3 regions of the Paenibacillus sp. G34 genome follow, and region 3 is predicted to be linked to each of the others. Evidence: riboswitches for the same ligand, from Rfam matches in the RefSeq annotation. Region 3 holds a riboswitch; each other region holds the start of a gene.
What was found. A riboswitch is a leader RNA that binds a small molecule or an ion and turns the genes downstream of it on or off. The one in region 3 is predicted to bind cobalamin.
Positions count from the first base shown of each region.

Region 1: linked by a shared signal. The riboswitch ahead of AC1VYS_RS07280 (ABC transporter substrate-binding protein) and the one ahead of nikB (nickel ABC transporter permease) in region 3 are both predicted to bind cobalamin.
Region 2: linked by a shared signal. The riboswitch ahead of cobJ (precorrin-3B C(17)-methyltransferase) and the one ahead of nikB (nickel ABC transporter permease) in region 3 are both predicted to bind cobalamin.

Region 1 covers NZ_CM166469.1:1,650,133-1,660,107, reverse strand. Annotated here, with positions in the region: gene AC1VYS_RS07315 (methyl-accepting chemotaxis protein) at 1-1,521, shown strand, start outside; gene AC1VYS_RS07310 (cobyric acid synthase) at 1,756-3,300, opposite strand; gene cobS (adenosylcobinamide-GDP ribazoletransferase) at 3,415-4,314, opposite strand; gene cobU (bifunctional adenosylcobinamide kinase/adenosylcobinamide-phosphate guanylyltransferase) at 4,311-4,871, opposite strand; gene cobT (nicotinate-nucleotide--dimethylbenzimidazole phosphoribosyltransferase) at 4,868-6,004, opposite strand; gene AC1VYS_RS07290 (ABC transporter ATP-binding protein) at 6,051-6,863, opposite strand; gene AC1VYS_RS07285 (FecCD family ABC transporter permease) at 6,860-7,906, opposite strand; gene AC1VYS_RS07280 (ABC transporter substrate-binding protein) at 7,903-8,898, opposite strand; adenosylcobalamin (AdoCbl) riboswitch at 9,270-9,418, opposite strand; gene AC1VYS_RS07275 (histidine phosphatase family protein) at 9,605-9,975, opposite strand, start outside.
Region 2 covers NZ_CM166469.1:5,878,373-5,888,347, reverse strand. Annotated here, with positions in the region: gene AC1VYS_RS26605 (pirin family protein) at 1-372, shown strand, start outside; gene AC1VYS_RS26600 (hypothetical protein) at 420-758, shown strand; gene AC1VYS_RS26595 (spore germination protein) at 969-2,567, shown strand; gene AC1VYS_RS26590 (Ger(x)C family spore germination protein) at 2,572-3,771, shown strand; gene AC1VYS_RS26585 (hypothetical protein) at 3,764-3,985, shown strand; gene AC1VYS_RS26580 (GerAB/ArcD/ProY family transporter) at 4,042-5,334, shown strand; gene AC1VYS_RS26575 (uroporphyrinogen-III synthase) at 5,466-6,296, shown strand; cobalamin riboswitch at 6,578-6,766, shown strand; gene cobJ (precorrin-3B C(17)-methyltransferase) at 7,143-9,077, shown strand; gene AC1VYS_RS26565 (sirohydrochlorin chelatase) at 9,394-9,975, shown strand, end outside.
Region 3 covers NZ_CM166469.1:283,146-293,120, forward strand. Annotated here, with positions in the region: gene AC1VYS_RS01275 (SMI1/KNR4 family protein) at 1-207, shown strand, start outside; gene AC1VYS_RS01280 (hypothetical protein) at 307-1,218, opposite strand; gene ytxJ (bacillithiol system redox-active protein YtxJ) at 1,443-1,982, shown strand; partial or broken gene AC1VYS_RS01290 (winged helix-turn-helix domain-containing protein) at 2,281-2,496, shown strand; gene melA (alpha-galactosidase) at 2,649-3,947, opposite strand; gene AC1VYS_RS01300 (AraC family transcriptional regulator) at 4,174-5,004, shown strand; cobalamin riboswitch at 5,110-5,304, shown strand; gene nikB (nickel ABC transporter permease) at 5,488-6,426, shown strand; gene nikC (nickel transporter permease) at 6,433-7,263, shown strand; gene AC1VYS_RS01315 (ABC transporter substrate-binding protein) at 7,282-8,883, shown strand; gene AC1VYS_RS01320 (ABC transporter ATP-binding protein) at 8,883-9,701, shown strand; gene AC1VYS_RS01325 (ATP-binding cassette domain-containing protein) at 9,691-9,975, shown strand, end outside.

The DNA of each region.
Region 1 (9,975 bases), 1.4 Mb from region 3:
ACATCTTCATCCAAGATTTTGCAGATCCAAAGCGGCGGAGCAGGCGCTGAAGGTGCTGCCATGACGGTAGGTTCCTACCTGGCAGATCAATCCAAAGAACACAGTCTGGATGCTGCATACGTCATTGCTATACAGGATGGTAAAGCGAGCGTTGTTGTAGCTAGCATCAACTCCAAATTTAAAACCGGGGACTCGATTGAAGTAGAACCGTCCATGGTGGAAGCAACCGAGAAGAAGCAAGCAGTCATCAGCCCGGTCTTCTCTGATTCATACGGTGTACATAAAGCAGCTTTTATGCCGATTGCCGGAAGTAACATGCTCATGGCTGTCAGCATGGATGCCAAGTTTATTCAGGATAAAATTGCTCAAATTTTCTGGCTGTGCCTTGGTATTACAGCATTGGTATTTGTCCTTGGCTGGCTCATTTCAACAAGTATGATTAAAAGAGTCACGAAACCGATCGTTAAACTTGTAGAGCATAGTAAACGAATCTCTCAAGGTGATCTTACCGCCGAGTTGCAGATCAAAGGCAAGGATGAGATCGCGCAACTGGCCTTCAGCTTCCAGACAATGACACATAATCTCAAAGAGATGATTAGCCGCGCCCTGTCTACCTCTAATGAAGTCGTAGTGGGTTCCAATGACTTGCTCGAACGTGTGCAATCCATGTCCGGTATGGTCAAGAACTCCAGCCATGCTGCTGAAGAAGCAGGTAAAGGTAGCGTCAGTATCGCTTCCAGTGCATCCGAGAACGCAAGAGCGATGGAAGAGATTACACAAGGTATTATGCATATCGCGACTTCTGCTGCCGAAGTATCCGACCAGATCAATGAAGCTGCAACAGAGGCGCTTAACGGCAATCAGCTTGCACAGAATGCGGTGGAACAGATGGAACGTGTCGGACAGACGGCTAGCGAATCACTGCGTTACATTGAAACGATGAATGAACGTTCGGTAGCCATCGGTACAATCGTCACTTCCATTTTTGAAATTACGAAACAGATTAACATGCTGTCCCTTAACGCTTCCATTGAAGCTGCCCGTGCTGGTGAACACGGACGTGGGTTCGCCGTTGTCGCCGGAGAAGTCCGCAAGCTCGCGGAACAATCCAAGACGGCAACAGAAGAAATTGCCGATTATCTCGGTACCATCCGCGAAGATGCCGAACGCTCTGTAAGTGCGATGAACCGGGTGACGCAAGAGATCGGTTCCGGCAGCGCCGTTGTTCAGCAAGCAGGCTCAGCCTTCCAGCAGCTGAATGAATTGATCCAGAATGTGAATCTCACAATCCAGACGGTCTCTTCGTCTACACAACAAGTTTCTGCGGGTGCAGAAGAAGTCAGCGCTTCGGTCGAAGAGACGGCACAGATTACATCCAAGTCCCGTGAGAGCATGGAACGGATTGCAGATACCGCAGAGATGCAACTCAGCGAGATGGACTCTCATTCGAGCACGGTACGCCATCTGCATGAACAAGCTGTCGAGCTGCAAACAGCGATGAAGAAGTTTAAAATCGACTAATGATTGATTAAGGCTCAATCGAATCATCCATCAATGATGATCAAATATCTATAACCCTGCATTTGCTATATTAAACAACTTGAATCCTCGAATAAGCAAACACCCCCATAATAGCAATTTCGTTCAAATGAACGGGTTGCCCATCATGGGGGTGTTTGTTTTGCCTATGACTCACTCATACTAATTTTGCAGAAAATCTACTTTAATCATTATCGTATGAAGTCTGCTAATCCATTATTCAGGCTGTCTCATACCTGTAATCTCATACACTCGCTTCATATCCAGTGATGAGCGGAGTGACGCAGCCACCCGATCAAATTCCATTTCCTTACGCTCCTGAACGCTGTAGGTTTCCTCCAGCGGTGCAAGTCCTTTGGTCTCGCGCAGACCATTTAACCAGGAACGCCGGAATTGGTCGCTTTCAAACAGACCATGGAGATAAGTCCCCCACACTTTACCGTCTGTCGTCCCCCAACCTTCCAGAAAAGCCGGTCCACCAGCATGAGCAATTTCAAATAAGGCGGTTACCTGTTCAGGTTCGTGACATTCCGTTACCCCCATATGAATTTCATAACCGTTAACTGGTACTACGAAAGACTCAGCATGTTTTCCCCCATGCAGCCGGATCGGATGTTTAGACTGTACGCTCCCGGAGGCCCTGACCGTCTGTTTATGCTGGAGGAACGTTGTCGATAACGGCAGTCTGCCAAGCCCTGTGGCTTCTTGGGCCTGATTTGCCTCAACAGCATGTGGATCAAACAAATGTTGCCCCAGCATCTGATACCCACCACATATACCCACAAGCTGCACATGCTCATGTTTGATATGATTTGTAATTCTTTGTTCCAATCCGGATTCTCGCAGGAATAACAGATCACCGATGGTATCCTTCGTACCTGGCAAAATAATGGCATCTGGACTACCCAATTCCTCCGGTGAAGTCACGTAACGCACATTCACATCCGGTTCGCGGGATAATGCATCAAAATCCGTGAAGTTAGAGATTCGGGGATAACGGATTACGGCGATATCCAGTTCCGTATGTTCCTTTTTGCCATGCCGCAGGGAATCCAGGACCACCGAATCTTCCGCTTCAATCTGAATATCTCTTATGTATGGCAGCACACCAAGGACAGGTATTCCAGTCCGTTCTTCAAGCCAGTCTAACCCTGGCTGCAGCAGAGAGAGATCTCCTCTGAACTTATTGATAATAAACCCTTTTACACGGGCTTTCTCATGTGACTCTAGCAGTTCGAGCGTACCCACAATCGAAGCAAACACACCGCCGCGGTCAATGTCCGAGATCAGAATCACCGGTGCATCGGCCCAGCCCGCCAGATTCATGTTCACAATATCCCGATCTTTCAGATTAATTTCCGCCGGACTGCCTGCACCCTCCATTAGTATGATGTCGTAAGTGTCGCGCAGCCGATTTAAAGCATCCATTACAGTCTGCTTCGCTTCAGGTAAGAAATGCTGACGGTAATCCGCTGCGCTCATCTGGGCAAAAGGTACACCATGTACCACAATCTGTGAATGCATATCTCGCACAGGTTTAATTAGAATCGGATTCATATCGGTCGTTGCCTCAATGCCGCATGCTTCAGCCTGCGCCCCCTGGGCCCGGCCAATCTCCTTACCGTCTTCCGTGACATAGGAATTCAGCGCCATATTCTGTGACTTGAACGGGGCGGGCTTAAAGCCATCTTGCTTGAAAACCCGGCATAGTGCCGTTGTAATGACACTTTTGCCTACGTCAGAAGCCGTGCCTTGCAGCATGAGTACAGCCGCTGGTTGTTTTACCTGATCTTCCACCTTCCTCACTCCTGTCTTTCGTGCAATTCGCTTACTGCGTAACGAAACTATCACACGAGAATTCCCAACAGCCTATCTCTACAACCAAAACAGCCCTTGAAGCACGCTTAATAACATCAATAAAGCCGCCTCCAACAGTTCGTTCATGGCACCATATGTATCTCCAGTTAGACCTCCAAGCCGTGAACTGATCCGCGCAGCGACTAATCGCCCGATAAAATAACAAGCCAAAGGAAGTATGATCACTGCCGTTACAGGATACAACCACCACGGCAGTGATCCAAACCCGCTGACCATAACATCGGCGATCGCTGTATCTGGTTTAAACAGCCACACGGCCACTATGGTAATGAACCCTAGAATCAACGTAAGTCCAATTGCAGCACGACGTGCCCGCTGAACCTCTTTTCTCTCACCAAGACCTTTGAATAAAACGGCAAGTCCATCATCCCCGCGTGGATTCGGCCAAGCTGACATGGCATAGACCATAAACCATCGGCTCCAGATCATGGGTAGAATGAGCAGCGCACCATACACCCAGTTCCCCCGAGCAACGAAGTCTGCGATCAGCGCGGCTTTCATCATAAGCAATAGCACACAGGCAATGACACCCATGGCTCCCACGCGGCTGTCCTTCATAATCTCCAGCATTCGCTCACGGTTGCGATAACTGAGCAGGCCATCCGCTGTATCCATCCATCCGTCGAGATGTAGTCCCCCGGTTAGCCAGACCCACACGGTCAAAGTAAGAACTGCCGCCGGAAAAGCCGGAAGCAAGGCACCGCTCATCGCGCCGACAAGCCAGACGAATAGACCGATTGCAGCGCCGACGAGTGGATAATACACCACACTTTCGCGTAGTAATGGCGGCACAAAATCAAGCTGCATCTTCACAGGAAAACGGGAAAGAAATTGAAAGGCCGCTGCAGCCGCATGTTTCCGCTGCGGAACGACCGCACCCGCTAGGTCATCCTTCATAAGCGATACTCCTTGCTTTTTAATTCAACCGCAATACCGACTGTCACAAGAAAAACTTCACGACAGATCGCCGCAATACGCTGATTGAGCACGCCAGCCAGGTCACGATAAACCCGGCCAAGTTTATATTCCGGCACAATGCCATCCCCTACTTCATTGGTAACCAGCACAAGCAAGCCGGGGTATGTTCTTACCGCTTCCACCAGTGCATCCAGATGACCTTGTAACACATGGCTTTCGTCATGCTCATGGGCTAACAAAACATTGGTCAGCCAAAGCGTCAGGCAATCCACCAGAATCGTCGGTGCGGAAGTCCCGCTATGTCCTTCACCCATTCGGTTGATCAGGGCAGGCAAATCCAGCGGCTCCTCCATCGTGCGCCAGAGGTAACCCGAGTCCTCGCGCTGCTTCTGGTGCAACGCAATGCGTTCACGCATCTCGTCGTCATATGCCTGAGCTGTTGCGACATACCAAGCTTCTGAGGAACGCTGCATGCAGAGACGCTCGGCAAATGAACTTTTACCACTACGTGCCCCGCCAGTAACCAATACACTCATCGGGAGCCATCCCCTTGCACAGGCGACGACGCCGAAATAGCAGTACTCGGATCGGCATCCAAAATCTGATTCGTTCCATCAGAGACACCCGCACTTGCAAAAGTAGCCATCTCATTTAAAATCAGACACGCCGCATCAATCAGATGCAGACTGAGCACTCCGCCTGTTCCCTCACCCAGACGCATGTCCAGATCCAGCATTGGTTTCAAATCAAGCTCACGCAGCAGAGATGCATGTCCATTTTCATGTGAAGTATGGGAAGCAATCATATAAGCTACGGTCAAGGGAGCCAATTTTCTCGCGATCAGCGCTGCGGCTGTAGAGATGAAACCATCGACAACAACCGGACAGCGATGGGCCGCAGCAGCAATAATAACGCCGGTGAGTCCGGCGATCTCAAGTCCGCCCACCTTGCATAGCACATCCAGCGCATCTTCGGGGTCAGGTTTGTTAACGCTCAAAGCCTGACTGATAACAGCAGCCTTGCGAAGCACACCTGCATCATCCAAACCTGTTCCTCGCCCTACAGCAGCCGCGGGCGCAACACCGGTGAGCGCACTCATCACTGCAGCACTTGCCGTGGTATTCCCGATTCCCATCTCTCCGGTGACAAACAGCCGTGTTCCTTTTGCCACTTCTGATGTAACCACGTCCACGCCTACTAAAATAGCCTGAATGGCCTCATCCCGAGTCATCGCTGCGCCTTGGGCCATGTTGGCAGTACCTTTACGAATGTTGCGAGAGAGCAAGCCTGCATGTTCAAGGTCAGCATTCACACCGATATCAACACAAATCACTTCTGCTCTGGCATGACGAGCGAGGACATTGACTGCAGCACCTCCAGCCAGAAAATTCATGACCATCTGTGGCGTAACTTCGGCTGGAAATGCACTTATGCCTTCTGCCACTACGCCGTGATCCGCAGCCATTACGATCACAGCCCTGCGATCAAAACGCGGACGTGCCTGCCCTGTCATCCCTGCCAATCGAATCACAAGGTCTTCCAATTTGCCGAGACTACCCGGTGGCTTTGTGAGTATATCCACATGAGCAGACGTTTCCGCAGCAATGGTTGGGTCAGGAGCAACAATCTTATTTAATACTTGCTCCAACTTCTGTTCTTCTGTCTTCATTCAACCAGCACTTCCTTCATCAAAATAGAGGCTCTCTTCCTCTCGTTTAATCCATGTCCCGCCGCAGCAACAGTTGAGGAACAGCATGATCCGGATGGGATACCATCGCAGGTTTAACGCGAAAGATCTCTTGAATCTGCTCTCCCGTCATCAAGCTGTGAGGTGTCCCTTCTCCGACTACCTTACCTTCCCGTAAAGCCATAATACGATTACAGAACAATGCAGCCAAATTAAGATCATGTAGCACTGCTACAATCGTAATGTTGCTCTTCTTTTGCCATGCAGCTAATAATTCCATAAATTGCAACTGATATTTAATATCGAGAAACGTTGTTGGTTCATCCAGTAGAAGCAGACGCGGTTCCTGTGCCATCACCTTGGCCAGGGCTACTCGTTGCCGTTGTCCACCGCTTAGGGAATCCAGCGGTCGGTCTGCAAGTTCCGTGAGTCCCAATTCTTCAAGCACCCTGTCCACCACATGGGCTCCCTCTCCCGATTCACGACCTAGCCAGTTTTGGTAAGGGTAACGTCCCATCTCGACGACATCCCGAACAGGATAGGAGATCGCGGGCAAGCCATCCTGCTGCAAAACCGCGATCATCCGAGACAGATCCTTACGGCTGTAAGATCCGATATCACGACCAGCAATGCGGATCTGGCCTTCACTTAACGATTCCGTTCCTGCTATAAGCTGGAGTAGTGTGGACTTGCCGCTTCCATTGGGGCCAACGACACCCCACCAATCTCCTTCTGTGATCTGCCAATCTGTAGGATGAAGGGCATGATGATCACCGTATGTTTTGCCCGCCTGGACAACAGATACTAGAGCAGCGGCGGCATAATCTTTCTCGGCACTCACGGCATCATCCCTTTCCTCAGCTTTTTATTCCGATGCAACAGGTAAGCGAAGAACGGCGCACCGACAAAAGCAGTCACGACACCTAGCGGTATCTCAGTCGGTGCCAGCAAGGAGCGAGCTATGGTGTCTGCCCATACCATAAAAATCGCACCACCAATCGCAGACAAAGGTATCAGCAAGCGATAATCCGGCCCCACCAGCAAGCGTAAAATATGCGGAATAACCAAACCAACAAATCCGATGACTCCCGAAACCGAAACAGCTCCTGCCGTTAGCAATGTGCCTACAGCCAGCACAGATAACTTGAGCCTGTCCACACCAACACCGATATGGGCTGCCTGACGTTCACCCAGTGCCAAGACATTCAGCGAACGCGCCCGGCTCCATAGAAAAATTAGTCCAAGCAGAAAATACGGGAAAAGGATGGTCGTATACGACCACCCGCGTAGTGCCAGACTTCCCATCGTCCAGTATATAATTTCATTGATTGTCTGCTTCGACATGGTCGATAGGAAGGAAACGACCGCCCCCAAGAAACTTTGCATGACCACACCTGCCAGAATGAGGCTGTGTGTTGGTATTTTCCGCCCTTCACGAGCCAGAGACAGCACAAACCATAACGTGACTACACCAGTCAAAAAAGCAACCAGCGGCAGTGTCCAAATACCAATTATAGCGTACTGCAAACCAAAGAATATCAGGAATGCCGCCCCCACCGAAGCACCAGAGGAAACCCCCAGTGTGAATGGATCAGCCAGAGGATTGCGTAGCACACCTTGAAAGCCCGCCCCTGCAATTGCTAGTGAAGCACCTACGAGCATCGCAAGTAAGACACGCGGGAAGCGCACTTTCCAGATAATCTGTTCGGCAGCCTTGCTCCAATCAGGTGTAATCCAGTCGCCCACCCATGGCATTTTGTGAAGGAGAATACCAACGATGTCCCGGATGGGCAATGCCACTGAACCGATGCCCGTGCAGATGAGCACGGTAAGCACCAGCAGCGCCATGCCCATCGTTCCGAACAGGATCAGCTTTCTGCTCATTTGAACAGGTCAGGATAGATCGCTTTGGCAACATCTTTCAACCCTTGAGTTATACGTGGGCCCGGACGGCTGAGCAAGTTGGCATCCAGTCCAATCACAGCATTGTTTTTCATCGCCGTAATTTGATCCCAGCCGCTACGTGCTTTGATAATCTGATCCAGCGTTTTGGAATTTTCGTCGACAACATCATTTGTATACAGAATGACATCCGGGTTGGAGGCAATAACATTTTCTTCGTTAATCTGATACCAGCCCTCTTTGTCGGCAGCAACATTAATGCCCCCGGCTACGTTGATCAGTTCGTTCATGAACTCACCTTTACCTACCGTCCAGCCTGGGGAGAACTCGATGTATACTTTTTTCTTATCTTCCGGTTTTACGGCTTTTACCGCTTCGGTTACATCTGTTACATCCTGCTTCATCTGTGTAATCAGCTTCTGTGCCTGCTCTTGATGATCGGTAATTTTACCGAAGGTTTCGATATTGTTCATCACATCGTCGATGGATTTAGGATCCGTTTTGAAAATGGTAATACCCAGATCACGCAGCTTTTTCACTGCATCCTCGCTCAATGAAATCCCTCCGAATACGATATCCGCATCTGCTGCAATAACGGATTCTTCATTCGGCTTGTTAATACCGCCCATTTTTGCTTTTGTTGTTGCCGCTTCCGGGTAATCGTCATAATCGGATACGCCAATAATCTCATTATCCAGTCCGAGGGCAAACAGCGACTCCGTTTCAGCTGGAGATACCGAGACGATTTTGGTTGGTGCTTTTTCAAAAGTGAAAGACTCACCCGTTGCATCTGTAACGGTCAGTGGGTATTGAGTTTTCAGATCCGCTTGCGTTTGTTCCTGAGATTGCTCCTGTGCAGGTTGCTGTGAATTACCCGCTCCTTCTTTTGTTGCGGCATTACCGCATCCAGCCAGCGCCAGTGCCAGCATTGCTGCGCTCAACAGTGATGTGAGTGCTTTCCAGTTCTTAATCATTGATTTAAACTCCCCTTCTCTATCTGTACTATTGTTGTTGCTTTTGTTGTATACACGTGGCCACTCCGATTGCAGTACCATTTTCCGATCGCTGTTACCCCCAGATTTTTTTGATTCCCTTATTTAAAGGAAAATCCGGTGATAAGCATATGCTTTCGATGTAGCTTTCTTTCAGAAAGCTTTCAGGCGAGCACTTCGTTTCTCCAAATTGGTTCTGCACTCTCCGTCATACGTGTATAAAATGACTCCACTACATCGTGTGCAATAAGAAAAATCCCTTATCCTTAAACAAGGAATAGGGATCACGTCTCGCATACGGCTATCTGTACATGTGCAGCAAGGTAGCTGTTCATGCGCACAGAAATAGCCCGAAACGTTGTCCTTTCCTCGAAGGAACATCGGCTTGTACGTCCAGGGCTGGTAATCTGACTTACAGGATGACTCCTGTTTCACAGTGGCGGGACCGTGCCGGATTTGCACCAGCTTCCCCATTTTACCCTTGTGCGTATCATGGCTTGTCCTTGTTCATCATGAACATTGGCTTAGCACGCGGGACCCTTGGTCGTTAAAGATGATTAATTCAGATCAAACATAGTCGCAGTGCTCTTCGCACGAATCACGTCAGTTCAGGCCTCTCAGCCTATCACACCAAATATGTCCGTCCGAGTCACACTTCTGTTGTGATTATAGGGTATATTGCACCACCTTACAACCCGAAGAACGGAAAATCCACTTGTCTGCCACGCCAGTTTTCTCCCTGTTTTTCCATATGAACCTGAATGGCTTGTCCGGGGATTACATGTGTATCCCAGAACCCTAAACCAGGGATGAGCCTGGATAACATATAACGGATGACTCCGCCATGGGTCACAATAAGTGTCCTGTGTGAATTATTGTATGACATTGTATCTGAAGTCTCCCGGGAAGTTTTTTCTGATGCTTCAGGAGTAGACTTACCCACCTCATTTAGAGGTAGCGAAACAGGTGCTTCGAACCAAATATGATCATGCAGAAAAGAATCGATCCGTCCCGTAAATGCTTGCCAATCTTCTCCATCAGGCGGTGTAACTTCCTGTG
Region 2 (9,975 bases), 870 kb from region 3:
GAGGTAAGACTCCTCCAGCTATGGTTTATGCCACATACGAAAGGGCTGCAACCATCTTATGAAACGACTTCTTTTGATACCGCTGCCTTGGAGGGCACTCTTGTGCCTGTAGCATCATCCAATGGTGGGCCACGGGTCGCGACGGTTCATCAAGACATGACCATTTACCTTGGGCGGTTGTCCAAGGGCACGACGCTTGATTTTGAACAGAACGAAGGTCGCCGCATGTACATTTTCTCCATCGAGGGTAAACTTGGCTTGCAGAATGAACATGTGCTTCATACAGGAGATACCGCACGCGTGGAGCAGATTTCTTCCATGAAGCTGGAAGGGCATGGGGATACGTTTTATATGTTGATTGATCTGCCTTAATTAAGAATATGAATTCCCACTCCAAGATCAAAGGAGGAACGATACGTATGGCACAGCAGGAATGGTTTATGGTAAAACATGGGGTCACCGGGCGCGGGCTAGCGAACAGCAAGACAGATGCCGAGTTGTCTTATCGCTTTCAGCAGGAGGGAGCAGGATACCTCTTCACCGTAACAGGACTTGAAGAGCAGACCGTGGCGAAGATTATCGAGCTGAGACAGGAATTAAACGTGTTCCGTTTCGTACAGCGCAAAGACCGCCCTCTGACAAAGCACTGGTATTATGTTGATGGCAACCGTGTAAAATATGACAGCGAACGGCATACACTCACCATCTATGCCAAGTCGGAAATCCAATATATACCTGATGATTATTTTGCTGACTAACCGATCAGAGATAAGCGTAGGATCTAAGCTTGTTATTCTGTTCAGGTTGTAAGTTATTGATTTAATATGCATGCTTCATTTTTCAAGTTGATCGTTCGATCGTTAAGTCTTCCTTCGAGGAAGGCTTTTTTTTGTAAAAAAAGACCACATAATTCCCTGCATTCTGGCACAAGCTACCTTGTATAAAAACCAAGAATGGAGGGGCGGCACATGGCAGATAAATCATCAAAAGGTAGCGAAAAATCCAAGACTTCGGCATCAACGACTGACAGTAGTAAATATGTACCTTTGGGACTGCCGTCCCCGCCTATTCTGAAACAACCGATCAGTGCCATACATACCAATCAGATTCAGGCGTTAAAAGAAATCTTCTCGAACTCCTCGGATGTCGTGTTCCGAAACGTTATGATCACACCGGAGGTTCAGGGGCTTCTCGTTTATGTCGAGGGTATCGTGAATTCGGCGGATATTCAGGAGCATATGCTGCGCCCGCTTATTCGAGGACTGATCCAGCAACGGACTGACGAGCCGGATGTGCCGATTGATGATACACGAATTGAATTAACGCAGGTCAAGCGAGTTCAGACCTGGGCTGCTGCGACCGAGGGCGTGCTTGCCTCATCGGCTCTACTGGTTATGGACGGAAAAGCCGAAGCTTGGCTATTCAACGTAAAAGGCGGGGTGCGGAGAGGCGTTGAAGAGCCGCAGACGGAGTCGGTCATCCGCGGGCCACGAGAAGGTTTCACCGAGACGCTGCGCATGAACACGGCTTTGCTTCGTTTCAAGCTGAAGACACCTGCACTCAAAATGGTGAGTATGACACTGGGCTCCGATACCAAAACCGATGTTGTTCTCGTCTATCTGGAGGGAGTCGCCGATCCCCAATTGATTCAGGATGTCAAAAAACGTCTGGAGAAGATTGAAATCGACGGTATTCTGGAGAGCGGTTATATCGAGGAACTTATCGAGGATAACCCGAATTCCCCGTTTCCACAGATGCACTATTCGGAGCGCCCGGATACAGTTGCCGCGAATCTGCTGGAAGGTCGGTTCTCCATCATGGTAGATGGCACACCATTTGCATTGATTGCTCCCGTGACGATGTGGCAGATGTTACAGGCTAGTGAGGATTATTATGAGCGGTTCTTCATTACCAATCTGATTCGTTGGATCCGCTTTTTGTTTGTGTTTATTGCTTTGTTCCTGCCAGCATTGTATATCGCGATTACGACCTTTCATCAGGACATGCTTCCAACCACACTGATTCTCAGCATTGCTGGTGCCCGTGAAGCCATCCCTTTCCCGGCACTTATTGAAGCGCTCATTATGGAATTATCCTTTGAAGCGCTACGGGAGGCTGGGGTCAGGTTACCCAAAACGGTGGGGCAAGCGGTCAGTATTCTCGGTGCCCTTGTGATTGGTCAAGCAGCGGTACAGGCAGGTATTGTTTCTGCCCCCATGGTTATTATCGTATCGATGACGGGGATTGCATCCTTCACGATTCCACGCTTCAACTTTGCCATCACCGTAAGGCTGTTGCGGTTTCCGATCATGCTTCTTGCAGGCATGTTAGGGTTATACGGGATTGTCATTGGTCTGGTGATGATCTCTGTGCATCTCACACAAATGACGTCATTTGGAGTGCCGTATTTGTCAGGGTTGAGTCCGTACCATAAAAAGGATACGAAAGATATTCTAGTTCGGGTGCCTTGGTGGAAAATGATCAATCGGCCTTCAACCGTGCACCGGGATCGCAAACGTATGACCAGAGATATCAATGGTTCGCCGGAAGCAGAGGAAGGATGGTGATTCCATGCAGTTTTTGATTAAATATAGAGCTGTCATTTCGTTGATTTTGTGTACATCTCTGCTTGCAGGTTGCTGGGATCGCGAAGAGATTAATGATGTCGCCTTTGTCATCGGTATTGCTGTGGATAAAGAGGGAGAGGACTACCGGTCTAGCCTTCAGATTGCACTCCCTGGACAATCGGGTGCTTCAGGCAGTGAAGGTGGCGGTGGAGGAACGAACGGAGATAAACCGTGGTTTATTCTCTCTAACACGGCTCGTACACTGCGCGGTACATCACTTGAGGGTCAAAAGTCACTCTCTCGACGAATTTATTATGCACACCGCCGTACCATCCTTATTGGCGAAGAACTGGCGCGTGACGGCGTTGCTCCGATGCTTGATCTGTTCACAAGATATCCGCTTAACCGGTTGTCCGCAATGCCTGTTGTCACCAGAGGCGAAGCACATAACGTTATAGACACGGATGCACCGATTGAGAAGTTTCCTTCCGAGATGGTCCGTGAGTTATGTTTTCTCAATATGAGGAATCCAAGATCCCTTAAAACTTTTATAGATTCCATCCTAGATGAAGGAGTTGATCCTTTTCTACCTATCGCCTCCGTTTCGGACAATGTACCACAGGGCTGGAAGGGCGCCGTAACCAATATCAAACTGGATGGTTTAGCTATTTTCAAAAAAGACAAGCTGGTAGGCATGATGGACAAGGCCCCTGCCGATGCACTGATTCTTGCCATGGGTGAAGCCAACGAACCCGAAGTTATGATTAAAGCTCCACGGGGAAAAGGAGATATGTTCATTAAATTAAACGAGAACAATTCGTCTCTCCATCCCAAGATTGTGAACGGCAAAGTGAGTGTAACCATTCAGATGTATGCCAAAGGTGTGCTTGTGGACAATGAATCGGATTATGGTGACAGGCGCGAGAAGGAGATTTTGAATTTGAACGAAGCCGTGCACCGAAAGATCAAAGAGGATATTGAGGAAGGTGTAAAGCTGGTTCAGAAGAAATATAAAGCGGATATTATTGGCATTGGCCGTTCCATCCATAGGCAGTTACCCAAGGAGTGGGACAAAATTAAAGATCGCTGGGAGGTTCTCTACCCGGATGTTCAGGTAAAAGTGGAACCGCATGTCATTATTGAGAATGTCGGTATTGTCAATAAACCGATTGGAGTCGTAGAGGAGGACATCATACATGATTAAACCGCTGCTGTTTACCTATCTGGCAATGGTGATCGGGGTGTTGATTATGGATTTCAGGCATCTGAAACAAGCGGCCTCCATTAATCGCTGGCTGTCTTATGGAATCATTGCGCTTGGAACAGGCTTCTGGTTTTACGTTACGGCGCTGAACAAAACCGTATTCCTTTCGGTATGGATGGGTCATGTTATTCAACGTTTGCTGCCAATGCCTTGAGGATGTGGCATATGTAATCTGGATATGCAAGAAACAGGTACGGAAGGAGGGGCAGGATGATTCAGAAGGTAACGCACAGGCAAATGGTCTTGATGCTCATGCTGCTTAGTATTACGGGGACACTGCTACAACCTCATGCACAAGCCATTTATTATGCAGAACAGCATGCCTATCTTTGTTACATACCGGTTGTTCTGATTATGTTTACATCGATGTGGATGCTCAGCCGTGTCCAGCGTCGTTTTCCGGACAAGGATCTGTTTGAATCGTTAGTGACACGATTTCCCTTTCTGGGAAGATTGGCCGGATTGATGTACATCGCGTTTTTCTTCTTTGTATTTGCGAGGGATATTCGGCTAACGGGGGATTATGTGAGTATCACATTGCTCGAAACAACTCCAATCTCGATTATCGTGCTCTCTCTGCTTGTCATGGCTATATTTATCGTGCGGGGAGGACTAGGCTCCCTGATTGGCATGGTGGAGTTATATGTAGCCCTTTTTTTGTTAAACTCCATCATTGTGCCGTTTATGCTGATCCAGCAAGTCAATCTGGATAACCTGAAACCCTATTTCGATGTTGACCTGGCGGGTGTGGGCAGGGGAAGCTGGTATCTCTTTTCGTTTTACGGGGAGATGATTGCTCTGCCCTTTATCGTAAGGGGGAGTGACTTTCGAGTAAAGTCCATCGTTACAGGCAACATCGTCACGGGACTGCTTATGATGGTTATTGTAATAGAAACGATCACCTCCATCGGTGTACCCATTGCTTCAAGACTTGTATATCCATCGTATGAGCTGGCAAGACAGTTGCAGATTAGTGACTTTCTGGATCGATTCGATCTGGCGCTTGCCGCGGCAACCTTGCCGTGTATCATAACCAAGATTGCATTTGACCTGTATTTTGTGTGCTGGGGGTTGAAACGCATGATTCCCAGAGTGTCTGGTAAAGTACTGACCGGACCCATTGCGTTGCTGGGTTTTGTATGTGCGTTCTGGTTTTTCCGCAATGCAATTCAGCTGAATCGATTTACACGGGAATGGACATGGGTTGCGATTGTATTTGAGGTGCTGTTTCCAATCGTATTCTTTCTATTTGTTCGTCCGCGCAAAAAGGAGGCTGGGCATGCCCCGAACTCGGAATCGGGAGAACGGGCATCCAGAGGCAAACAGCAGGAAGGGGAACAGAAGCAGGAGCAGGCATCTGGTGAATCAGATCAATCTGAAGGGAAATCAGAAGGGAAATCAGAAGGCAAGTCTGAAGAGAAGTCTGGTGATAAGTCAGCGGAAAAGTCTATGGAGAAAAAAGGTAAACCATCACATGGCGGCGGTAATCTACAGCCTTCCTGATGCAAACCATAAAAAATCGTTATAGCTAAAGAGGCCGGAAAGCAAGCAGACATGGTTTCCCTCCGCAGAAGTACCCTGTATACTGTAGTCAGATTGATGAACTTTCGGCTTCTTAAACGGGGGGAACATGGATGGCTCAACATTTGGCAGGGGTACGTGTGGCATTAACCGGACCGAGAAAGTCCAAAGAGATGTCTCTTTTGGTAGAGAAAATGGGAGGAATCCCGCTTGTGCGTCCTGCACAAGGCACGGTATTTTTGGATGACCGTAACATTCGAGATGGACTGGTCTCCTGGATTTCCGATCCGCCGGATTGGGCAGTGTTTACGACGGGTATGGGACTGGATGCTTTGTTCGACATGGCTGAGGACATGGATGTAGCCGGACAACTTCGGAATGTATTGGCTGAATCGTGTATTGCAGCCCGAGGATACAAAACGGTGAATGCACTCAAGAAACTGAAGCTGACTCCATTGGTACGAGATGATGATGGTAGTACGGACGGTTTGATTCGGGAATTTGGCTCGCATGATCTGGCAGGCAAAAAAGTGATGTTACAGTTGCATGGGGAAACGGCTCCCAAACTGGTTCGCTGGTTCGAAGAACAAGGAGCTGTTGTGCGGCAGGTATTGCCGTATCGTCACGTGCCGCCGGAAGAGGCAGAACTGGAGCAACTGCTAAATGAAATCATTCAACATAAGCTGGAGGCTGTGGCTTTTACAAGCGGGCCGCAGGTTAGGTTTTTGACGGAATATGCAACTTCCCAAGGCAAGCTGCAGCAGATGCTGACGGCTTTCAAAGAAGGTGTAGTCCCAGCCTCGGTTGGTAAAGTTACGGCGAATGCCATGCGTGAGGAAGGTATCGAAGCGCTGGTTGTGCCGGAAGAGGAGAAGATGGGAGCGCTCATCGTTGAACTGGGACGTTATTTTGCCGCGAATCCGGTGGGTGTCCGGGAAGATTAATAAAGAGAGCATGCACAGGGCAAGAGATAATTAGATGTTCGGAGTAAGGCCTCAGTATGAATATTGAAAGATCGCGAGATAGCGGTATGAAGAATCGCAGACGCAATTCGTATACAGGGGAGTATTAAGTTTAGAAGAAATTACATCAGTTATATGGATGGATATATAAAGGTTCTGATCCGTTTGCGGATCGGAGCCTTTTTTCATTTTTATCCAAAATTAATGTTTAGGACAATCTGGAGAAGCGTGGACATTATTTCCTGACCGATGGTATGATGAAGACAATATGAAAGCAGCAAGGTGCTCTTGCATAAAGCAAGAGGTAACAGGGAATCGGGTGCAAGTCCCGAGCGGTCCCGCCACTGTAATGGTGAAGCGTTTTCCATGTAAGTCACTCGGTATACCGGGGAAGACAGGAAAGAACGCTAATGATCCAGAGCCAGGAGACCTACCTTGCGTGTGTCACCAAACCCTTCGCGGAAAGGAGTGGTGTACGATAAGTTCGGGAGAGGGACAAACCGTGGTTTGTTCCGTGAGGCTCTATATGGGCTGTTATGGCTGCGTGTATTTCCTTATTTTGGGGAGTTGCAGGCCTGGTTTCCTGAGTGTAAGTACATGCGCATCTCATCCGTGATTAGGATGGGATTTTTTTGTTTTTTCGGACAGGAACGAAGTTGCGAGTTAAGTAGAAGAAATGATGTGTTACAGGGCAATAAGGTGAAAGAGGCATACTGTATTGCAAAAACTTTGGATCGTCGTTAAGAAGAAACTTTCTTGAAGTGGACCTTTTAGATAAACAAGGTTGGGGCATTAATCGTGTTACAAGTGGAGTGAGGGGGAAAAGGGATGCAAAAGCAAGGCAAGTTGCTGATCATCGGTTTCGGTCCAGGTGCGATGGAGCACATAACGAAACGGGCACTGGATGCATTGCAGGAAAGCGAGGTCATCATTGGATATAACACCTATGTGGATCTGATCCGGCCTTTGTTGAATGGACAAGCCATTGTGCGTACAGGCATGACGGAGGAAGTCAGCCGGGCACAGGAAGCGGTTAGACAAGCGGAAGCGGGCCACATCGTTGCCGTAATCTCCAGTGGGGATGCCGGGGTGTATGGCATGGCAGGGCTTGTGTACGAAGTGCTCATTGAGCAAGGCTGGAAGCCGGATACTGGCGTAGCTGTCGAGGTTATTCCTGGTGTGTCGGCTATTCAATCGTGTGCGTCCTTGCTTGGTGCGCCTGTCATGCACGATGCGTGTACGATTAGCCTTAGCGATCATCTGACACCATGGGAAACGATTATTCGGCGTGTTGAGGCAGCGGCTTCGGCCGATTTTGTGATTGCTCTGTATAATCCCCGCAGTGGACGACGGACACGCCAGATTGTAGAAACGCAAGAGATGTTGCTTCGTTACCGTGATCCGAAGACACCGGTTGGCTTGGTCAAAAGTGCATATCGGGAGCGCCAGGACGTGGTCATGACAACGCTGGAAGATATGCTGAATCACGATATCGGCATGTTAACTACCGTGATCATCGGCAATTCCTCGACCATGATGTACGAAGGACTCATGGTCACCCCGCGCGGATATCAGCGGAAATATACGCTGAACTCCGCGGAACAGCCGCTCAGACCCCATGAGCGGCTGCGCACCGAAGCCGAGCCATGGTCGCTCGGCGCACAAGAAGCCCGCGCTGCCGCCTCCGGCGAGGCAGCGGGCGATAGCGCGGCCCGCGATGCGCAGGCCGCGCCAACGGCGGAGCCAGCCCTGCGCGGCGCCAGCGCCGGAGCGGGCACGGCTCCGCAAGGGCAGCCGCCCGCAAGCGCATGGGCGGCGACCCCGCCTGCGGCAAGCCCGGCGCGCGGTGCTGGCACCGCCGTGCTTGCCGCAGAGCGGCCCGCGTCCGCGGCGGCGGATGCCGCACCGCGCGCTGCCGCTGTGGCGCCACGCGCTGGCGCAGCCGAGCTCGCAGCCGAGGCGTTGACGCGGCTCGCGGCAGGCGGTGCGCTCGCCGGCGAAGCGGCAAGCCGCTGGCTGGACGCTGCGGCGTCAGGCCCGGCAGCCGCAGGCGCGCAGGGCGCGAGCAGCGCTACGGCGCTTGGCACCGCTGCTGTGCCCGTGCCGGGGCGCAAGGCGCCGCTCTTTGAGATCGGCGTATCGCCCGGCGTGGGCAACAAAAAGTTCACCGCCGCTCAGATGGCCCTGCTGGCGCAGTGCGCAAGCGAGGATGGCGAACTTGAGTATACGCCAGAGCACCAGATCATTCTGAGAGTGCCGACGTTTGAGCCGGATGCGCTGGTGGACGAGTTACGTGCAGCGAACTTTATCGTGGTGCCAATTGGGGATGTCATCAAGGTCAAAGCCTGTGACTTCTGTAACCTGGAGAAAGACGATGCGGTGCCGATGGCTAACCATTTGCAGGACGTCATCGGTGGATTATCCGCTCCGAAGGAGACGAGCGTAGCATTAAACGGCTGCGGTATGGCTTGTTACGGGGCGGTGCTGGAGGATATCGGTATCGTTTATCGCAAAGGCGGTTACGATCTGTTCCTGGGTGGCAAAAAGTTTGGCCGCAATGCACATCCGGCTCAGCCTGTGGCGGAGGGCATTCCAGGAGATCAGATTGGCGGTATCGTAGAACGCATTGTAGCGGAGTACAAGGAAAAAGGCCATCCGAACGAACGTTTCCACAAGTTTTTCAAACGGGTTGGCGTCATTCAAGGCTTCCGCCATGTGGATGCGCCAGTGACCGTTGAAGTTAATCCGGTATGCGGTGACTAGGACGTGGGATTGCCGGGCCGAGCAACTTGAAGACGATGAAAACAACATGATGTTGCAGTCATCGAATCAATGAGAATGAGAATAAGGCAATGATATATTTTTGAGCCAAAAATGATGACGCGGCAGTCATAACTGCGGTAGAACATGTAAAACAACTCGGCTGAAGCCCAGCTGATTGTGATAGATATTAACATTCAAAGCGGGACTCATTACAGCATTAGATATAGATTAAACTTTTCTTCCTTGGAACCGAGTGGGGAGCCTTACGAATATGAGAAATCCGATCTGCGGATCGGACAGAGGAGGAAATACGAAGATGGATGCAATTTTGTTGGTGGGACACGGGAGCCGTGATCCCGAGGGGAACCGCGAGTTAAAGGAGTTTGCACGTGAGGTCGCTGAGCAAGCACCGGAGAACACACTGGTGGAAACCTGTTTTCTGGAATTAACCAGACCAAGTATTGCGGATGGGGTTACTGCTTGTGTAGATCGAGGCGCGACACGAGTCGTACTCGTACCGATTATTTTATTTGCTGCGGGTCATGCCAAGATTGATATTCCGAATGCCATTGACCGTGCCAAAGCGCGTTATCCGCAGGTGCAGTTTATATATGGCCGTCCAATTGGTGTGCATGAAAAAGTCGTGCAAATCATGCAAACCCGTCTGCAAGAAGCACAGCCTGTGCGGATTGCATCTGAAATCGAAGGTGGAACAGATACAGCAGTTGCAGTGGCCGCTCCGCCTGCTACGGTGACTGTAACGGATGAGGAGACAGCCGTGCTTGTACTGGGACGGGGAAGCAGTGACCCGGATGCCAACAGTGACTTTTTCAAAATGACCCGTATGCTGTGGGAGAAGTTGCCGTACAGATGGGCAGAAAGCAGCTTTATCGGCGTA
Region 3 (9,975 bases):
GCTAATATCCTTGATGATCAAATTATCATTGATTTGGATCGATGGGAATCTGGTAATATGGAGTATCTGCTTCTTGGTGAGAGTTTTGATCCTGCCGAAGCTGCAGGTCGCTTCTACAGTAACTTTGAAATTTGGCTGGAACGGTTTGTGATTTCTCAAGGAACGAAGTTCTGGTATTGGAAAACGGATCGCCGTTCTTCTGAATAATGGCAGGTTTGCTGCCCGTATAACAAGCTTTCTCGCCAAAAACCTCCAGCTGCTGCTTACTGCAGCGTGGAGGTTTTTAGGGTTCTTTTTTTAAATAGACTAATCTTCCTTCTGAATCTTGGATGGGTTGTTGATTTTGTATGGTACCGGATTGCGGGTCAGCTTTTTCTTGATGATCTTGGCTTCAAAAGTAAGCACATCACCGACCTCCAGTTCATGCTTTTTCATCGTTGCACTGTGACTTGACCAGGCTTCGCCAACTTCAATCACTTCGGGCTCGGTGATCGTTAACGCTTCATAGATGATGACCTCATCGTCATTGTCCGAGAAATGATTCGGTACAGTCGTAAACTCCTTCACCACTGCGCTCATCTTCACTTTGCCATCCGGCAAGTCGATTTTAACGGCTTTCGTTTTTGGGGCAGCTTTGGTTTTCGGTTTGGCTCCCGAAGACGTTTCGGTACTGGCACCTGTCTGAGGGCCGGTGTATTCCTCCACCAATCCGTCAGGATCACCTTTGAGACCAGAGAATGAATCTGATTCATCCATGTCATCCTCTGAATCATACAGCTTGGCAGGAGAGTCGTCCTTAACTGGTGGATCAGCAAGATCAGGAGCTTGTGCATCCGTAGATCTAGTGCTTGCAGATGCTAACGATTCATCAACAGCAGCTGTCTCAGTACTTTGCCCTGCGGCATCCTGTTCCATGCTTGCTTCTGATCCAGCTCCGCTTAATCCTCTAGTACTGTAACCAGAAGCCTGCATCTCTTTCAGATAGGAAGGATGAATGCAGTGTTTTTTTCCATTATCCAATTCAATTACAGCCGTCATGTGATCTACAAACCCTAGAATCGTGCAGGGTAGGTTCAGTCCGTTTCCTTTATAATAGAACGTTTTGAGTTTGGTCGCTTTGGCCGAAATGAGGCCCCACTCCTGACACTTGGCAATTAACTCGTCTTCGTTGTCCAGTGCATAATAATCCGGTGGTTCAATCGTAAAAGCGTATGTCATATTGAATTTCCGCCTTTCAGTTGCTCTTATGTTCATCGTTTCCAAATTACCATCAGTGTATCACAATTATGTACCCGAAAGATGCAGATTGTGAAAGCTTAGGTGCGAGGCTGTGCTATAATTTGAACCAAATATATAGATGTGAACTCTGTTATCACATTCTTTGTGTCGATAAAATTTAACTTATATAGAACCAATACATACTCGGAGAAAGGATGATTATAGTGGAGAAAAAAGTTAACCATCAAGCACTTTGGCTCGGCGTGGGTGTGGCACTTGGTGCAAGCTTTGGTACAGCTACCGGGCAGTTCGGACTGGGCATTGCTTTTGGCGTCGCTCTTGGTGTTGTAATCGGTTCGGTGGTCGGTAAACGTACAGGCGCTGACTCCCATGACATGTTAAGCGAGCATGTGCTGGAATTGCATAAACTGGAGGATTGGCAAGAGGTGCTTCAACATTCGCAGGAGCATCCGGTGCTGCTGCTGAAGCACAGCACAACTTGTCCCGTCAGTGCACGAGCATATAGAGAGTTTATGGCTTTTGTCGGCACGAATGCATCCGATCCGAAACAGACGATGGAATATCGTATAGTGAAAGTCATCGAGAACCGTCCGTTATCCCGTCACATTGCGGAAGAAACCGAGGTTCGCCATGAATCGCCGCAGGTGCTGCTACTCGACCAGGGACAGGCGATCAAACACACTTCACATGGACATATCACCAAAAAACGACTGACGCAGTGGGCGCAGAATCCTTTTGGGTAGGGAGATGAGGGAATGTCCCTTTGGAAAAAGCAATTGATAATATATCTGGAGTGTATAGGATTTTTGGTTATTGGCTTCATTGTTATAAGAAACGTTTCAAATCATTCATTTCCTGGGCGTTTCTAATGGGCTCCTTTTATGTTGTTTTTATTCCATTTGTTAAAGGAGAAAATCCATTCTGATGAAATTCAAGGAGGTTTTATGAATAGAAGAGCGCTCACTATGATCCTGATTGTTGTTGGTATTCTAGTCTTGTTGTATTTTGGTGGTAGCTATCTTTATGATCAGTTTGAAATGAATGCTGAAGATGTTGGCCTCGAATGCAGGCAAAGTCATTACCCAGCGCCAGCTTTTGCAGCAAGTATGGGGTGCGCATCATCATGAGTCGGATAGCCACTATTTGCGAGTTTATGTGGGTCATTTGCGTAAAAAGTTAAAAGAAGACCCTACCCGGCCATCCTATATCCAGACGGAACCAGGGATTGGATATCGTTTTCTACTGCCTGCGGAGTAATCTGAATGTAAGTGAAAAAAGTAAAAAGAGTGAAAAAGAAGCACCGTCCCCTTCAATTTCGAAAGGCACGGTGCTCTTTTTGTATATCTTAGTTATGCATCTGGTTATACATTCTGTTTGCATATCTTCATTTGTACGTCCTGATGCTTATATTATGAGAATTTTGGCAGCCAGTCGCCGTGGGCTTCAATCAAATCATCGCACATCGCGACGATGTCGTCCATGGACAGCTCAGCAGCGGTATGCGGATCGAGCATAGCCGCGTGATAGATATGCTCTTTTTTGCCTGTCATAGCGGCTTCGATGGTGAGCAATTGGGTGTTGATATTGGTACGGTTCAGTGCTGCCAGTTGTGGTGGCAGGTCACCAATATACGTTGGGCTGATGCCGGAACCATCGACCAGACAAGGCACCTCGACACAAGCTTCGCGCGGCAAGTTGGTGATGAGTCCGTTGTTGATAACGTTACCGCCAATTTTGTACGGGCGATTCGTCTCCATCGCTTCCATAATATGCGAAGCATATTCATGGCTGCGGGTGTGTTGAATATTTTCACTCGCAAACAGCTTCTCCCGCATTTCCTTCCAATCGTTAATCTGATCCACACAGCGGCGAGGATATTCATCGAGTGGAATGTTGTAACGTTCGATCAATTCCGGATAGTTGCGTTTGATAAAATACGGATGATACTCTGCACTATGTTCGGAGGACTCTGTGACATAATAACCGAAGCGATGCATGAGTTCATAACGTACCATATCGTCATGGGTCTCTTGCTGTTTCTGTCTCGCAAGACGTTTGATTTCAGGATACAGATCGACGCCATCCTTTGTCACTTCAAGCAACCAGGCCATGTGGTTAATACCAGCAATTTTAGCAACGACACCCGTCTGGTCAATCCCCAGCGTATCGAACAGATGAGGTACGCAGACTTGTACACTGTGACACAGACCGATCGTTTTAATTCCGCCATGTACGTTCATGACATTAGTGAGTACAGCCATCGGGTTCGTGTAGTTCAGGAACCAGGCATCCGGGCATACTTCCTGCATATCCTTGGCGAAGTCCAGCATCACCGGAATGGTACGCAAGTTACGGAAGATTCCGCCAATGCCGAGCGTATCGGCAATCGTTTGACGCAGGCCGTATTTCTTCGGAATCTCAAAATCGGTAATCGTACACGGGTCATATCCGCCCACCTGAATGGCATTGATGACATATTTAGCTCCGCGGAGCGCTTCCTTGCGATCATGGTATGTTTTAACGGAACAGCGGCTTCCTAGCGACTGAGCCAAACTTTTTAACAAACGCTCCGAGTCACTTAGACGTTCAGCATCAATATCAAACAAGGCCAGTTCAAAGTCCTGCAAGGCCTCCGTCATCATCACATCACCCAATACATTTTTGACAAAAACGGTGCTGCCTGCACCGAGAAACGTAATTTTGTTCATTTCAACTTCATCCTTCCCGAAAAATGTTGTACCCCAACTATAGGCCGAACAGGCCCATATCACTATGGCTCAAACCCTCTCAAATATGGCATAATCCCATTTTTGTTTTCGTTTTTAGCAAGATTTCCTCTCTTCTACCTGTTATAATTTATTGTGTGTACTGGTAAGGGAATATGTGAGCTCACATTAAGATATCTTTAACCTCATCGTCAAAAGGAGGGGAAACATGAGTCGAAAAGTGGAAATGAATGTGGTCTCTGCCGGCTGGACGCAGATGGAACTGGTCTTGTTATTTTATGGATGGGAGGCATGTGATCCTGCCCACTATTGGGGGCCGGGGGTGCGTGATTCCTATATTGTGCATTACGTACATGAGGGTCATGGTACGGTATATATGGGAGATCGGGAATATCCTCTGGGCGAGGGCCAAGGATTTCTCATATTACCCGACACGGTCATTCATTATGAGGCCGATGCTGAGGAGCCTTGGACATATTCATGGTTTGGCTTCAGAGGTGTACAGGCGAAGGCTTTTATGCAACGTGCACAGTTAAGCGAGGAGCACCCGGTATTTACTGCTCATGATAAGAATATGATGGCAGCGCTGTATGACGAGATGCTTCAGGCCGGAACGAGCTCTGTTGCAGGAGGGGATGTGCTACATCAAAGTCTGTTATACCGACTTATGGCGGCATTAATCGCATCCTCACCGATCAAAGAAGAAGAAAATCCGCTCCTTTCGACGAAAGAGACTTATATTCGGCAGGCTGTGCAGTTTATGGAGAACCGGTATAGCCAGCGTACTTCCATTCTGGATATCGCACAGGCGGTAGGACTGGATCGAACGTATTTATCGGGGTTGTTCAAAGAGCGATACGGCAAGTCACTGCAAGCCTTTTTCCTGGAGTATCGCATGAATCGTGCAGCGGAGTTGCTTCGTAACCCGATGCTGTCTGTGAGTGAAGTAGCCCACTCCGTTGGATACACCGACCCGCTGCTCTTTTCCAAAATGTTCAAACGTGTGACGGGGGTGTCACCCAAGGGCTCGCGAGTGTGAGATTAGCCGCAATCATGATTTTAAATTTTGAAAGAAAAGTTTTGAACATTATTCCGTATGCCGCTATACTGATACAGAAGTGTAACAGATACCAAATTTTAGTGAATTGAATACGTGGAACTTGGTGCTCTACCCGCTGGGGTAGAAGCTTAAAAGGGAAGTCCGGTGTGATGCCGGCGCGGTCCCGCCACTGTAACAGAGGAGTCAGGCAGCATATCCACTGGTCTTACGAAGACCGGGAAGGAGCTGTTATGGCAATGATACTGGAGCCAGGAGACCTGCCAGGTTGGACAAACACAGCAGTACCCTACGGGAGATAGGAAGGTGTTTAAAGAGCATGATTTTTTCTGAAAATCTGTTTATTTAAGGCGTCCTTATCCCGTGAAACGGAGAAGGGCGCTTTTTTGGATTGAATTGGCTTGTATTGAATGGAATGAAAATGAAGGCGTACACGCGCATTAAACCGGGAAGGGCGTTTTATTATTGGGCAGATATATCGTTAAACGGTTATTACAACTGGTCGCCGTTCTGTTTGGAATCACCTTCCTGACATTTCTATTAACGTATCTGTCTCCTGGAGATCCCGCCAGACTGATGCTGATGTCTACCGGAGTCACACCTTCGGATGAACTGGTCAGACAGGTGAGGTCAGAGCTTGGGCTGGACAAGCCATTTCTGGTTCGGTATGGCACATGGCTGGGACAAGTAGTCACTGGAGACTTTGGTACGTCGTATAAATATGACCGTCCAGTGCTGGATGTGTTAATGGCCCGCCTTCCAGCAACGCTCAAGTTAACCGGGAGCGCAATGCTTCTGGTGATTTTGATTTCCTTTCCGCTCGGAGTTCTTTCGGCTGTACGCCGGAATCAATGGCTGGATTATGTGATTCGCCTGTTTTCGTTTGCCGGTCTATCCATGCCGAGCTTCTGGCTGGGGATGTTGCTGATGCTGGTATTTGGTGTGCAGCTGAAGCTGCTGCCGGTCATGGGTAGTTCCGGCTGGAACAGCCTGATCCTGCCTGCTGCGACACTCGCGATTCCATTGATCGCCCAATACAGCCGGCAGATTCGTGCGGTCATGCTGGAGGAGACAAGCCAGAATTACGTAGTGGGTGCAAGAGCAAGAGGTGTGAAGGAATCAATGATTATTTGGCGACATATTTTGCCCAATTCACTGTTGCCAATTGTGACCTTGCTAGGCATGACAACAGGAGCACTACTTGGCGGAGCAGCAATTGTGGAGAGTTTATTCGTATGGCCGGGAGTAGGACAGATGGCGGTGGATGCCATTTTCACCCGCGATTACCCCCTGATACAGGGTTATGTAATCTGGATGGCAGTCATCTATGTCACCCTGAATCTGATCGTGGATCTCTGGACACATCTTCGCGATCCGCGCATTCAACTGGATGTGGATGTGTAGATGGTGATGAAGATTCGAGCATATCTGACACAACGTCGTCTATTTATTCTCTTGCTATCCCTGACCACAGGCTGGATCGTTCTGGCTCTGATTGCGCCGCTTCTGGCGCCTCACGATCCACTTGCTACGAATTTTGCCAAAGTGTTGCAGCCATCCAGCCCCGAATATCCACTCGGTACGGATCAGCTTGGGCGATGTGTCCTGTCCCGACTTTTATATGGAGCACGCACCTCTCTGCTGCTTACATTTATGATGATCGGGATTGTTTTCAGCTTAGGCGTAGCGGTTGGTGTCGTCGCAGGTTTTCTGCGAGGGCTGGTGGATACGCTGCTGATGCGGCTGTGCGATACGTTGATGGCATTTCCGGGTTTGATTTTTGCTATTGCCGTAGTAGGCATGTTAGGGCCGGGGTTATTTAACACGGTGGTCGCACTGTCAGTTGTCTGGTGGGCAAAGTATGCACGGATGGCCCGAAGCCTGGTCATTTCTCTTCAGCAAAAAGAGTTCGTCACTGCCGCCGCGTTCAGCGGTGCGCGTAAAATCCAGATCATTAGTAGAACGATTCTGCCGAATATGTTGCCACCCTTGATCGTCATGGCGATGATGGACGTGGGCGGCATGATGTTGTCGATTTCGGGACTGTCCTTTCTCGGACTTGGTGCACAGCCGCCTGATCCCGAGTGGGGAGCGATGTTAAATGAAGGTAGAAGATATCTGCAGACTGCGCCTTGGCTGTTAATCTATCCGGGGCTTGCGATATTTAGCACGGTTATCATTTTTAATTTGCTGGGGGATAGTCTGCGAGATGTGCTTGATCCCAAGAAAAATACAGTGTAACTGAGGGGAATGGGAAGTATGGGTAAGTTTCAAAAAACATGGCTACTGGCTATCATATCAATGATGACTATTCTGTTGCTCGCGGCCTGTGGTAACGACAAAAATTCAACACCTTCATCATCCGATGCTACGGGGAAAAAGGCAGGGGTGGATGCGAGTGGTGCGGCTGGTGAGGGCAAGAAATCACATCTGAATGTGGCCTTGTTCTGGCTGGGGAGTAGCCTTGATCCTGCGGAGGAATGGAACGGCTGGACGCTGACGCGCGCGGCTATTGGAGAGACGTTGATTCAGTTTGATGAGCAGATGAAGATCGTCCCCAAACTTGCCGATAAGTGGGATCGGATCGATGATACAACATGGCATTTTCATATTCGGGCCGGGGTAACGTTCCATAATGGCAATCCCGTGACTGCGGATGCGGTAAAAAAATCAATCGAACGCTCCATCTCGCTGAATGAGAGAGGTCAATCCACACTGCCAATTGCGTCAATGACTGCCAAGGGGCAGGATCTGACGATCAAAACAACACAGCTAGATGCCTCACTGCTAGGCAATATTGCAGAGCCGCTGTTTATTATCGTGGATACGAGTGCAGACACATCAAAATTCAAGAGTGAGCCCATCGCTACCGGGCCGTTCATGGTTACAGGATATACGCCCGACCAGGAGATTCAGGTGAAAAAGTACGATAAATACTGGGGTGGCGCGGCTGATCTGGATACAATGACACTGAAATACATCAAGGATGATAATACACGGGCGCTGGCACTGCAATCAGGGGAAATTGATGTAGCGAGTAATGTGGGACGCAGCCAGATGCCTCTTTTTCAGGATAAAACACAATATACGATTGATGAAATTCCGAGCCTCCGTACGCAGTTTGTGTGGTTTAACACGACCCATTCACTGCTAAGCGATGTAAAGGTTCGCCGTGCTATATCTTACGGAATTGACCGCGAAATGTACGCGAATACACTGGTTGGTGGACAAGCAGCCAAAGGGCCATTTACCTCTGCTTTGCCTTTTGGATATGACAAAATCAAAGGATACGATTACGAACCTGAGAAAGCAAAACAATTGCTGGATGAGGCCGGATACAAGGATTCAGATGGAGATGGCATTCGGGACAAAGACGGGAAAAAGCTATCGTTGCAACTCATTCTAAACTCAGCATACGAGTCGGATTCCATTGTGGCTGCTGCGATGCAGTCCCAGCTTAAGGAGATTGGTGTTGGTCTGGAGCTAACTTCGTATGAGGACCTCACCGACCATCAGAAGAGCGGGAATTATGACCTTGCTCTGACGAGCATTAACACAGGGATCACGGGTGATCCGCAGTATATTCTGGACTTTTATTTCAAAACGGGAGCGGAGTGGAATGTTGGCGGATACAGCAATCCGAAGTTAGATCAGCTGATCGAGCGTCTTCACTCGGAGTTCGATGTGGAGAAAAGGTATGCTCTGGCAGCAGAAGCGCAGCAGATGATTCTGGACGATGCGGCTTATATGTTTTTGACGTACACACCCATTAATATTGTCAGCAAAAGTAATGTGAAGGGCGCCACAATGTACCCGATTGATTTCTATCTTCTTGATCGCAATATCAAGGTTGAGCAGTGATGATGCAGCTGCGTGAAGAAACAACACCTTGGCTTGAGGTGAAGGACCTGTCTGTGAGTTACAAGGAAGGGATTCCTTCCTTGCAGGATATATCCTTTTCCATGAGACAGGGAGAGATTATTGGCATTGTAGGTGAAAGTGGCAGCGGGAAGTCTACCCTTATCCGGGCTTTACTGGGACTGCTGCCTGTAGGTGGACAATACACCGGTGGAGAGATTACTTTCCGGGATCGGGTATTGCTACGGGACTCACAGCAGAATTGGCGGGGGATGCGCGGCAAACGAATCGCGATGGTATTTCAGGACAGCGGTTCCTATCTGAATCCGATTCGAACTATCGGGAGTCAGTATGTGGAGGCGATTCGTACCCATTTTCCCATGTCCCGGAAAGAGGCCTGGGGATTGGCCGTCCGCACACTTGCCCGTATGGAGCTGGATGATCCTGAACGAGTCTTGCATTCGTATGCTTCCCAGCTTAGCGGGGGGATGAAGCAGCGGACAGCGATTGCGATGGCTGCTGCGCTGGAGCCGGAACTGCTGCTGGCGGATGAGCCGACAAGTGCGCTGGATGTTACGACCCAAAATGAAGTAATGAGCCAATTCAGCAAGCTTTGTGCCGACAAGGGAACAGGTATGATCCTGGTGACGCACAATATGGCTGTTGCTGCTCATATGGCTGACCGCATCGGTGTGATGTTAGATAGCAGATTGGTGGAACTGGGAGATACGCTGCGTGTCATCTCGAATCCTGACCATGCGTATACCCGCAAACTTTTGGAGGCTGTACCTGAACTGGAGGGGAGCATGCATGATCAATGACAGATCACCCATTCTGAAACTGAGTGACGTATGTAAAACCTATGAGTTGAAAGGGCGGCAGGCAGTCCAAGCTCTGCAGAATGTAGATCTGGATTTATATCCGGGTGAGTGTTTGGGGATTGTCGGGCAGAGCGGAAGTGGCAAAAGCTCTCTGGCCAAGTGTGTAACTCATCTGGAACAGGTGACTTCAGGAGAGGTGTGGTACCGTCAGCAGCAGATCACCCGTCTGAAAGGCGAGAAGCTGCGTCAGATGCGCAAGCAGATTCAGATGGTC